DNA from 3 places in the Erwinia sp. 1181_3 genome. Region 3 is predicted to be linked to each of the others. Evidence: predicted binding sites of a transcription regulator. Region 3 holds the regulator's gene; each other region holds the start of a gene.
What was found. The regulator PhoB, encoded in region 3, activates phosphate uptake and scavenging genes when phosphate is short. The targets are predictions, from matches to a motif close to CTGTCATAAAACTGNCNNAT.
Positions count from the first base shown of each region.

Region 1: a site for PhoB is predicted at 1,921-1,940, ahead of ugpB (sn-glycerol-3-phosphate ABC transporter substrate-binding protein UgpB). Genes of this name have one in related genera too.
Region 2: a site for PhoB is predicted at 2,071-2,090, ahead of phoA (alkaline phosphatase). Genes of this name have one in related genera too.

Region 1 covers NZ_VTDE01000005.1:102,173-106,225, forward strand. The annotation lists gene ugpA (sn-glycerol-3-phosphate ABC transporter permease UgpA) at 1-409, opposite strand, end outside; gene ugpB (sn-glycerol-3-phosphate ABC transporter substrate-binding protein UgpB) at 507-1,823, opposite strand; gene livF (high-affinity branched-chain amino acid ABC transporter ATP-binding protein LivF) at 2,056-2,769, opposite strand; gene livG (high-affinity branched-chain amino acid ABC transporter ATP-binding protein LivG) at 2,771-3,538, opposite strand; gene FY046_RS14980 (high-affinity branched-chain amino acid ABC transporter permease LivM) at 3,535-4,053, opposite strand, start outside.
Region 2 covers NZ_VTDE01000001.1:397,298-401,350, reverse strand. The annotation lists gene phoH (phosphate starvation-inducible protein PhoH) at 1-514, shown strand, start outside; gene FY046_RS01845 (NADPH-dependent oxidoreductase) at 588-1,328, opposite strand; tRNA gene FY046_RS01840 (tRNA-Ser) at 1,817-1,904, opposite strand; gene phoA (alkaline phosphatase) at 2,152-3,555, shown strand; gene FY046_RS01830 (hypothetical protein) at 3,604-4,053, opposite strand, start outside.
Region 3 covers NZ_VTDE01000003.1:182,984-187,036, reverse strand. The annotation lists gene FY046_RS09220 (AAA family ATPase) at 1-224, opposite strand, end outside; gene sbcD (exonuclease subunit SbcD) at 221-1,444, opposite strand; gene phoB (phosphate response regulator transcription factor PhoB) at 1,657-2,346, shown strand; gene phoR (phosphate regulon sensor histidine kinase PhoR) at 2,370-3,683, shown strand; gene FY046_RS09200 (PstS family phosphate ABC transporter substrate-binding protein) at 3,703-4,053, shown strand, end outside.

The DNA.
Region 1 (4,053 bases), on a different contig from region 3:
TCAGACCGAGGCCCGGGCTGAACAGAAACATCCACAGCACCGCCGCTACCGCAGGAGCCACCGCATAAGGCAGCAGCATCAGCGTCTGATAAAAGCGTTTAAGGCGCAGCACGTAGTCGACCAGCGCGGCAAACAGCAGTGACACCACCAGACCAATCACGGTGACCAGACCGCTGAACACCAGCGTGGTCCAGAAGGAATCAAGGTAGTAGCTGTCGCTAAACAGGCGAATAAAGTTTTCCAGTCCGACAAACGTGCTGGAGATGCCGAAAGGATCGACGTTTTGGACCGAGTACCACAGGGCTTCGCCCGCGGGCCAGAGGAAGAAAATGATCGTGATTAACAGCTGTGGCAGCACCAGCAGGTAGGGCAGTGCTTTGGCGCGAAATACGGGACGAGGTTGGGACATAAAGGTTTATCTCGTGCGAAAAACGTCACAGGGGCCGACCGCTGTTCTGGTCGGCCCTGATGGGCGGATCGGGGATCCACCCCTACATGCGTCTACGTTATTTGGTCTGTTGTTCGAAACGACGCAGCAGTTGATTACCACGTTCAACGGCGCTATCCAGTGCCGCCTGCGGGGTTTTCTTGCCCGTCCAGACGCTTTCCAGCTCCTCATCCACCACGGTACGGATCTGCGGCATATTGCCCAGACGCATCCCTTTGGTGAACGGCAGTGGATCTTTGTTCAGCATCTGACGCGTCGCAATGTCTGCACCCGGATTCTTGTCATAGAAACCCTGCTGTTTGGTCAGCTCATACGCGGCCGTGGTGATCGGCAGGTAACCGGTTTTCTGGTGCCATTCAGCAGCAATTTCTGGTTTCGCCAGGAACTGCATGAACTTGGCGACGCCTTTGTAGGTTTCTGCATCTTTGTTTTTCATGACCCACAGGCTGGCCCCACCGATGATGGCGTTCTGTGGCGCGTTCGGCACGGTTGCATCGTACGGCATCATGCCTACGCCGTAGTTGAACTTGGCGTGGCTACGGATATCCGCCAGCGAGCCGGAAGAGGCGGTGGTGATGGCACAGTCGCCGTTATAGAACTTGGCGGTGGATTCATCTTTACGGCCGAAGTAGGTGAAATCACCCTTCTTATTCATCTCTTCCAACAGGGCAATGTGGCGAACCTGCGTCGGTTTGTTGAATTCCAGTACCGAGTCAGTGCCGTCAAAACCGTTGTTTTTGGTGGCAACGGGCAGACCATGCCAGGCGCTGAAGTTCTCAATCTGGATCCAGCCCTGCCAGCCGCTGGCGTAACCACAGGTCATGCCCGCTTTACGCAGTGCTTCCGTATATTTCGCCAGATCCTGCCAGGTTTTTGGCGGCTGCTCTGGGTCAAGGCCGGCTTTTTTAAAGGCGTCTTTGTTGTAGTACAGCACCGGGGTAGAGCTGTTAAAAGGCTGGGAGATCAGCTGGCCTTTGGAATCGCTGTAATAGCCCGCCACGGCGGGCACAAACTGCTTCGGATCCATCGCAATGCCCGCGTTTTTAAACACTTCATTGACCGGAACAATCGCTTTCGATGCCATCATCGTGGCCGTACCGACTTCGTACACCTGCAAAATCGCTGGGGCTTTGCCAGAACGAATGGCAGCAATACCCGCTGACATGCTCTGCTCGTAGTTACCTTTGTAGGTTGGCACGATTTTATAGTCAGGGTTTTCTGCGTTAAAGCGGGTGGCCAGCGAGTTAACTTCTTCACCCAGCGCACCTTCCATTGAGTGCCAGAATGGGATCTCAGTGGCGGCCAGCGCATTGGCGCTAAGAGTCAGTCCCAGTACCACGCTAAGTGCGGTATGACGAAAGGCGATTGATGACATGTCGGTTTCCTGTACCCGGTGTTGTAAGGCGCGTTATCGCGCATTCTTTGAGTCGGGAGGTAACATGACATGCGAAAATGACAGAAAAATAACGAAGTTATGACAGTGAGGTGACAGCGAGGTGACGGTCGGGGATGCATTATTGATATCGGGCGAGGCATGCCTCGCCCCAACGGATAACGTAGGGGTCGGGCATGCCCGCCCTGTTTTACTGGCATGCCCGCCCCGGACATTAACCGCCTAAATACGCACTACGTACCGCTTCATTGGCCAACAACGCAGCCCCGGTATCTTCCAGCACCACATGACCGTTTTCGAGCACGTAGCCCCGGTCGGCCAGCTTCAGCGCCTGGTTGGCATTCTGTTCAACGAGGAAAATCGTCATGCCTTCCTGACGCAGCTGTTCGATGGTGTCGAAAATCTGCTGGATAATGATCGGGGCCAGGCCCAGCGATGGCTCGTCCAGCAGCAACAGACGCGGCTGGCTCATCAGCGCACGGCCAATGGCCAGCATCTGCTGTTCACCGCCAGACATGGTGCCGGCACGCTGTACACGGCGCTCATAAAGACGGGGGAACAGCTCATACACACGTTTGATGCGCTGCTGATACTGCTGACGCTCGGCAAAGAAACCGCCCATTGCCAGATTCTCATCCACCGTCATACGCGAGAAGACGCGACGCCCTTCCGGCACAATGGCAATCGCCTCACGCATAATACGCGCCGTCTGCCAGTCGGTAATGTCTTTACCGTCGAAGGTAATTGACCCCTCGGTGGCACGCGGTTCCCCGCACAGCGTCCCGAGAATGGTGGTTTTACCCGCACCGTTCGCACCAATCAGGGTGACAATTTCGCCCTGATTAATATGCAGACTGACATTGTGCAACGCCTGGATTTTGCCGTAATGCGCACTGATATTATTCAGGGAAAGCATAGCCTGACTCATATTATGCTTCTCCCAGATAAGCACGGATCACGTCCGGGTTATTGCGGATCTCGTCCGGCGTACCGTTAGCCAGCGGCGTTCCCTGGTTGACCACGTAAATACGGTCAGAAATACCCATTACCAGTTTCATATCATGTTCAATCAACAGTACCGAAACGTTGTGCTGGTTGCGCAGTTCCGCAATCAGCTCATCCAGCTCGTGAGTTTCTTTCGGGTTCAGGCCGGCAGCCGGTTCATCCAGCATCAGGATTTCCGGACGCGTCACCATGCAGCGGGCGATCTCAAGACGGCGTTGCTGCCCGTAAGCGAGGTTACCCGCCTGGCGGTTAGCCAGCGCCAGCAACCCGACGCGGTCCAGCCAGGTCGCTGCGCGGTCAAGCGCTTCGCTTTCCGCTTTACGGAAGGCCGGCGTTTTCAACAGACCAGAAAACACACCGCTTTTCAGATGCTGATGCTGGGCAACCAGCAGGTTTTCAATGACCGTCATTTCGCGGAACAGGCGCACATGCTGGAAGGTACGGACAATCCCCATGCGTGCGATTTTCTGCCCAGGCAGACCCGCAAGCTGCTTGTCCCCCAGCGTGATAGAGCCACCCGTCGGGCGATAGAACCCCGTCAGGCAGTTAAACACTGTGGTTTTACCGGCGCCATTCGGGCCGATAAGCGAGACGATTTCCTGCGGGCGCAGCTCCAGTTCCACATTATTGACGGCCAGCAAACCACCAAAACGCATCATCAGGCCATTAACGGCTAACAGAGGCTGAGTCATGCCTGGTCTCCTTTTTCTGCCGTTTTCAACTTCAGATGCGGGCGCTTCATCGGCAACAGTCCCTGTGGACGCCAGATCATCATCAATACCATTAAGCCACCGAGCACCAGCATGCTGTACTCGTTAAGATCGCGCATCAGTTCACGTGACACCACCAGCAGGATCGCGGCAAGAATCACTGCAAACTGCGATCCCATGCCGCCCAGTACCACGATCGCCAGCACAAACGCCGACTCGGCAAAGGTGAAGGATTCCGGGCTGACAAAGCCCTGACGGGCGGCAAACAGGCAGCCAGCGAAACCGGCAAAGGCCGCACTGATGGTGAAGGCGGTCAGCTTGATGCGCGTTGGGCTGAGGCCCAGCGAGCGGCAGGCAATCTCATCTTCACGCAGGGCTTCCCACGCGCGCCCCAGTGGCATACGCAGCAGACGGTTGATCACAAACAGCGTGATCACCACCAGCAGCAGCGCCACCATATACAGGAAGATAATACGGTCGCTCGGGTCATACTTCAG
Region 2 (4,053 bases), on a different contig from region 3:
TGCGAAAGCAGCCGAGGCCCTGATACATAAGGATGTCGACAGGATCATAGTGACTCGTCCGGTCCTTCAGGCAGATGAGGATTTGGGATTCCTGCCCGGAGATATCTCCGAGAAATTTGCCCCGTACTTCCGGCCAGTATATGACGTTCTGGTTAAACGTCTGGGATCGTCCTTTATGCAGTACTGCCTGCGCCCCGAAATAGGCAAAGTGGAAATTGCGCCTTTTGCCTATATGCGCGGTCGTACCTTCGAGAACGCGGTGGTTATTTTGGATGAGGCGCAGAATGTCACCGCAGCCCAAATGAAAATGTTCTTAACTCGCCTTGGAGAAAACGTCACGGTCATCGTTAACGGTGATATCACCCAGTGTGACTTGCCGGCTCATGTGAAGTCTGGCCTCAGCGACGCGATGGCGCGCTTCGAGGAAGACGAGATGATTGGCGTGGTACGTTTTGATAAAGAGGACTGTGTGCGTTCAGAGCTTTGCCAACGAGCACTGCTTGCTTACAGTTAATCAGAGATGAAAGCGGGGCGGTCTGCGATCGCCCTGTACGAATCAAAGCCCGGCAGTGCCGGGCTTTTTTTGTTTATTTATTGATGCCGAAACCCTGTTTCAGGATAGCCGGCTGAACGTTCGGGAAATAGATATTCTGATAATAGCTGGCGGTGTTGTTGCCCCAGTTATCACCATCGGTACGCCCGGTACTGTTCCAGTGTGCCACCAGAACTTCGTTGTAAGCTTTAATCACGTCTGGCAATGAGGTGCTGTCATAACGTTCTTCGTGACGGAAGCCTGCCAGCGACATGCGGGGCTTCTGCACGGCGGGTTCATCGACATAGCCCAGCACCACGCCCGCCACCGGGAAGGTCAGTTCAGGCAGATTCAGCAGCTCAATCATGGCTTCTGGTTCACGGCGGATCCCGCCAATCGGCACGACGCCCAGCCCGTGTGAACGGGCCGCCGTCATCACCGCACCCAGCGCGATACCAATATCAGTCGATCCAGAGATCAGGCTTTCCAGGCTTTCATGCGCAATCTGCGTTTTACCTTCTGCGGCAATACCCTGCTGGCTTTTGTACATATCCAGCACGAAGGTGATAAATACCGGTGCTTTTGCGATCCACGGTTGGCCACCGGCGATTTCGGCAATGCGGGCGCGGGTAGCGGCATCGCGTACAACAACCAGTGATACCTGCTGCGAGTTGACGGAGGTCGGTGCAAGCCACGCTGCTTCAACAATGTCATCAATAATGCTGTCGGCGACAGGTTTATCAAGGTAGCTACGATCGCTGCGATGGCTTTTCAGCAGTTGGGTAATATCATTCATGGGATACCTGGCTGTTATAAGAGGTGAGAATAAAGGGGGTCAAGATAATAAATGTGGAGGATATTCGAGTAGTCCGTTTGTGCGGCAGATCACATTTATTGTTTTGATGGGGTCATCCCTGATACCTCGTCCCGGGTCGGGCATGCCCGCCCCCTACGTACAGGCATTATTCTTGAATAGGGCGAGACTCGTACCTTCCCTGATGTAGGGGCGAGGCATGCCTCGTCCAGGTCGGGCATGCCCGACCCCTACGTACAGGCAAAAAAAATGCCTGAACTTTCGTTCAGGCATTCTCTTAGAATATGGTGGTGAGAGAGGGGGATCACTCGCGCCATCCCTGGCGCTCGCCCTACGGGCAGCCTGCGGCTGTGCAAAACGGCTATCCTGCCGTTTTGTCGAACCCTGGCGAGGGTTCTTCACTCCCTCTCTCCACGGAATGACAGGCAAAAAAAATGCCTGAACTTTCGTTCAGGCATTCTCTCAGAATATGGTGGTGAGAGAGGGGTTCGAACCCTCGATACGTTGCCGTATACACACTTTCCAGGCGTGCTCCTTCAGCCACTCGGACACCTCACCATATTTTACTGCCGTCACCCACAGGGGGTAACGGGGCGGTACTATAGGCAGTCGCCGTTAATGGGTCAAGTAGTATTTTTCCCTATGGTTCTATTCGCTTAACTCATGAGCAGTCGCAAAATTCCATCATCAGCATACCCGGCGATGAAATCTCCCTGTCACGTGGCTGACACGAAAATGAAATAGTTGTATCGCAGACTGTGGCGCAGAAACATTAAGTTAAATTTATTCATGGAGATCGCCAACAATGAAACACAAAGCCTTTGCTCTTTCCCTGCTGACCTCGCTGATTTGCTCCTCTGCCGTGGCGGATATTGCCACCTGGAATCGTGCCGCACAGGGGGATATCACCCAGCCCGGTGGTGCACGCCGCCTGACCGGTGATCAGACCGAGGCAATTAAAGCCTCGTTAAACAATACCACGGCGAAAAATGTCATTTTGCTGATCGGCGATGGCATGGGTGACTCTGAAATCACGGCAGCGCGTAACTATGCAGAAGGTGCGGGCGGTTTCTTTAAAGGTATTGATGCACTGCCGCTGACCGGTCAGTACACCCATTACTCGCTGGATAAAAAAAGCCATAAACCCGACTACGTCACCGATTCTGCGGCTTCTGCCACCGCCTGGGCCACCGGGGTAAAATCCTATAATGGCGCCATCGGCGTGGATGTGAACGGTAAAGATTATCCTTCACTGCTGGAACTGGCTAAAGCCGCCGGTAAAGCCACGGGTAACGTATCTACCGCCGAACTGGAAGATGCCACCCCGGCCGCGCAGATTGCCCATGTTACCTCACGTAAATGCTATGGCCCGGTGAAAACCAGCGAACTCTGTGCCACCAACGCGCTGGAAAAGGGCGGTAAAGGTTCCATCGCTGAGCAATTGCTGAATGCCCGCGCGGACGTCACTTTCGGCGGCGGTGGGAAAACCTTCAGTGAGACGGCGAAAGCGGGCGAATGGCAGGGCAAAACTCTGCAAGAGCAGGCGAAGCTGCGCGGCTATCAGCTGGTGAGCGATCTCGAGGGGATGAACGGCCTGAGCGAAGCGGGCGACGATAAGCCGGTACTGGGGCTGTTTGCTGACGGCAATATGCCGGTGCGCTGGAAAGGGCCGAAAGCCACTTATCACGGTAACCTGGACGGGAAACCGATCACCTGTGAAGTGAATGCGGAACGTCCGGCATCAACGCCAACCCTGGCCCAGATGACCGATAAAGCCATCTCACTGCTAAGCAGCAAGCCGCAGGGCTTCTTCCTTCAGGTGGAAGGGGCATCTATTGATAAGCAGGATCATGCGGCTAATCCGTGCGGCCAGATTGGTGAAACGGTCGATCTGGATGAAGCGGTACAAAAGGCGCTGGAATTTGCGCGTAAGGACGGCAACACACTGGTGATTGTCACCGCTGACCATGCGCACTCCAGCCAGATCATTGCCAATGACAGCAAGGCACCGGGCCTGACGCAGACGCTGATCACTAAAGATGGCAGCCCGATGACCATCAGCTACGGCAATTCGGAAGAAGATTCTCAGGGCCACACCGGCACGCAACTGCGCATTGCGGCATATGGTCCTCATGCGGCGAATGTGGTCGGTCTGACCGATCAAACCGATCTGTTCTATACCATCAAGGCTGCTCTGGCGATCAAGTAACGATAAGGTGGGGCGACGAACTGTGCGTCGTCCCCATCCTGATGCTGGTTAACGTGACTGCTGGCAGATGTGGAGTACCTCTGAAAAAGGGATGCACACAGAGCGACTCTTCTCTGAACCTGTAGCGTGTTGCAGGATTTTCTTTATAAAAGGCCGGATTTGCTTCACGAACAATCTGGCCTCTTTATCATCAAACAGATAACCCATGACCTTGTCTTCCTGAACGCACAACGCCAGATGGCCCGCACTGCCATCGGAATAGGTGAAATTGATATCCTGCAGGGTACGCGTAAAAATGCCCGCGCACTCCATCTTCCTCCCTTCCTCGTAATACAGGTCTATCAGCAAGGTGTTCGTTGGCAAATCTGGCCAGCCTTCATACAGGGGCGGTAACACAGTGATATCCGTTTGTGGCTGACAGGTCCGTTTTTTCTGCTCTTCCTGGAAGGCCTTTTCACCGTCCTGCGACATCGCCTCATTATAAATCACCAGGTAGAT
Region 3 (4,053 bases):
TCACGGGTCATCAGATCATTTTGCGACTGAGTGATGCCTTTCAGGCGCGGTGTTTCGTGATACAACGCGAGGCAGATGGCATCCAGCAGGGTGGTTTTACCTGCGCCCGTCGGGCCGGTAATAGCGAACAGGCCGTTGCTGGCAAAAGGTTCTGCGGTGAAGTCGATTTTCCACTCACCCTTCAGCGAGTTGAGGTTTTTAAAGCGCAGCGTCAGAATTTTCATGATGGCTGCTCCTCATGGCGAACGGCTTCCAGCGTTTGAGCAAACAGCACTCTGGCGCGTTCCAGCCGTTCAGGTTCCTCGGCCTCCAGCGCCAGACGGCGGGAAAACACCTCTTCAACACTCAATTCATTCAGCGTTTCATTGTTCTGTCGGGCGATCACCTGTTCGCGCTGTTCGCGGCTGCGACGCAGCAGCACCACTTCTACGGGCAGGGATTCGGTCAGCTCCTGGATACGGCGCTGTAACTCACTGAGGTAAGCATCGGTGACGATTTCAATGTCCAGCCAGATGGTGCCACCCTGTGGATCGGCCGTGAGAGCCGCCAACTGCTGCTCAATCTGTTCCAGAGAGCCTTTGATCATCTGCATTGGCTGGAATAACGGGATCGGTAAGGCTTCGACCGCGCTGAGTTTGCCGTTGCTGAAGTCGACCTGAAACACGCTTTTGGCTTTACCCAGCTCATCAAAACTGAGCGGGATCGGCGAGCCGCTGTAGCGAATATGATCGCTATCGGCAATGCGCTGAGCGCGATGGATATGCCCCAGGGCGATATAGTCCGCAGGGGGAAAACAATCGGCGGGGAAGGCATCCAGCGTGCCGATATAGATATCACGCACCGCATCGCTTTTGGTCACGCCCATCGTTGTCAGATGGCCGGTGGCAATAATGGGTAGCGGCAGGCCCAGCGCATCACGTTGTTTCAGCGCTTCCTGCCAGCACTGCTGATAGTGTTCAGTTATGGCTTCCAGCAGGCTTTGCTGCTTTTCACGCCCTGACTGCCCGCTCTGGCTGCGCAGAATATCGCGCGGGCGCAAAAATGGAATGGCGCACAGCAGTGCTCCTGGCTGGCCATCGCGGCGATTAAGAACCAGAACCTGTTGACGAACATCGTCGCAGGCGGCGGCGATCACCCGAGTGTTCAGGCAGGCCAGCAGCTCGCGGGATTCATTCAGCATGGCGACTGAATCGTGATTGCCGCCCAGTACCACCAGTTGACAGCCGGTCTGCTGCAGATTGACCACGAAGCGGTTATACAGCTCACGCGCGTAGCTCGGCGGAGAGCCAGTATCAAAGATATCGCCTGCCACAATAATCGCATCCGCCTGCTGTGCTTCTGCGTTCACCAGCAGCCAGTCAAGAAATGCCTGGTGCTCGGCTGCCCGGCTTTTGGTGTAGAAAAACTGGCCAAGATGCCAGTCGGCAGTATGAATGATGCGCATGGGGGTCCTTTCATGGCAGAAAGCGTGGGGAGTATTATACCTGTCCTGCATCCCGAATTATTCAGAGCAGATAAACATATTGATGAGGAGGGGATTTTATTTAATTCCATCAATGCTTTTAGGGGGTGCTTTTTTCATAAAAGTGTCATAAAACTGACGCATAATGGCGCCGCATATCCCCGTGACAACCTGTCACTGTAGCAGGAGCAATAATGGCCAAGCGCATTCTGGTGGTTGAAGATGAAGCCCCAATCCGTGAGATGTTGTGTTTCGTTCTGGAACAAAATGACTATCAACCGATCGAAGCCGAGGACTATGACAGCGCAGTAAGTATGCTCATTGAGCCGTGGCCGGATTTAATCCTGCTGGACTGGATGCTCCCGGGTGGTTCCGGCATTCAGTTTATTAAGCATCTGAAGCGTGAAGCCATGACCCGGGATATTCCGGTTATGATGCTGACCGCGCGTGGCGAAGAAGAAGATCGCGTCCGTGGCCTGGAAGTGGGTGCCGACGATTACATTACGAAACCCTTCTCACCCAAAGAGCTGGTGGCCCGTATTAAAGCGGTGATGCGCCGTATTTCACCGATGGCGGTGGAAGAGGTGATTGAAATGCAGGGGCTGAGTCTTGATCCGTCATCGCATCGCGTGATGTCTGACACGCAACCGCTGGAAATGGGGCCGACCGAATATAAATTGCTGCACTTCTTTATGACGCATCCTGAGCGTGTTTACAGCCGTGAGCAGTTGCTAAACCATGTCTGGGGAACTAACGTTTACGTCGAAGATCGTACCGTTGATGTGCACATTCGTCGCTTACGTAAGGCGCTGGAACTGACCGGGCACGATCGTATGGTGCAGACGGTTCGCGGAACAGGTTATCGTTTCTCTGCACGCTATTGATTGTTCGCGCTGGAGTCTGAACCGTGTTGGAACGCCTCTCCTGGAAGAGATTATTGTTTGAGCTGCTGCTTGCCGGTTTGCCCGCGTTACTGCTCGGGCTGCTGGTGGGTTGGCTCCCCTGGCTGCTGTTAATCTCAGTACTCTGTGTGCTGGGCTTTCATTTCAACAACTTACTTCGACTCTCTCACTGGCTGTGGGTTGACCGCAGCATGACACCTCCCAGCGGCCGTGGCAGCTGGGAACCGCTGTTTTACGGCCTGTATCAAATGCAGGCGCGTAACCGCCGCCGCCGCCGTGAACTCGGTCATCTGATCAAACGTTTTCGTAGCGGTGCAGAATCTCTGCCTGATGCGGTGGTACTGACCACCGAAGAGGGGACGATTTTTTGGTGCAACGGCCTCGCACAGCAGATGCTGGGGCTGCGCTGGCCGGAAGATAACGGGCAGAATATCCTCAATCTGCTGCGTTACCCCGAGTTTACCCGCTATCTGCGTCAGCGTGATTTTTCTCGCCCGCTTACGCTGGTGCTGAACAGCCATCGCCATCTTGAATTTCGTGTGATGCCTTACAGTGAAGGGCAATGGTTGCTGGTGGCGCGTGATGTCACCCAGATGCATCAGCTGGAAGGGGCCCGGCGTAACTTCTTTGCTAATGTCAGCCATGAACTGCGTACGCCGCTCACCGTATTGCAGGGGTATCTGGAGATGATGAACGATTCCGTGCTGGAGGGCAGTCTGCGCGATAAGGCGCTGCACACCATGCAGGAGCAGACTAAACGCATGGACAGCCTGGTGAAACAGCTGCTGACCTTGTCACGCATTGAAGCTGCTCCGGCGATCGATTTGCAGGAAACCGTGGATGTGCCGATGATGCTGCGGGTGTTGCAGCGTGAAGCGGAAACGCTCAGTAACGGCCGCCATGATATTTATTTCCATACCGACCCGCATTTGCGCGTGTTTGGCAACGACGAGCAGCTGCGCAGTGCGATCTCCAATCTGGTGTATAACGCGGTTAACCATACGCCGGATGGCACGCGTATTGATATCAGCTGGCTGCGCAGCCCGCAGGGGGCACAGTTTAAGGTTAAAGATAATGGACCCGGGATTGCACCGGAACACCTGCCTCGTCTGACCGAGCGTTTCTATCGGGTTGATAAAGCGCGTTCCCGACAGACGGGCGGTAGCGGATTAGGGCTGGCTATCGTGAAGCATGCGCTCAGCCACCACAATACGCGCCTGGATATCAGCAGCACGCCCGGCGCTGAAACCTGTTTCAGCTTTCAATTGCCACCAAGGTTGATTGTCAGTGCCGAACTGGTCGAGAATGCGTTGCATTAAGTCTCACGGAACCCATGCAATGAAATTGTTAATCGCGTTGGCGCTGCTGCTGGTCAGTTCGCAGGTCCTGGCGAAGCAGGGCATGTTGGCGGGGAATCTCACCAGCGTTGGCTCGGATACGCTGGGTAACCTGATGGCGCTGTGGGGTGAGAGTTTTAATCGTCAGTATCCCGGTGTGAATGTGCAGATCCAGGCGGCCGGTTCGTCGACTGCGCCGACTGCGCTTGCCGCGGGGGCTGCTCAGCTAGGTGCGATGAGCCGCCCGATGCAGGCGGTAGAACGCCAGTTATTTGAAGACAGTTACGGTTATCAGCCGCTGGCTGTACCGGTGGCGATGGATGCGCTGGTGGTGGTGGTCAATCAGGATAAC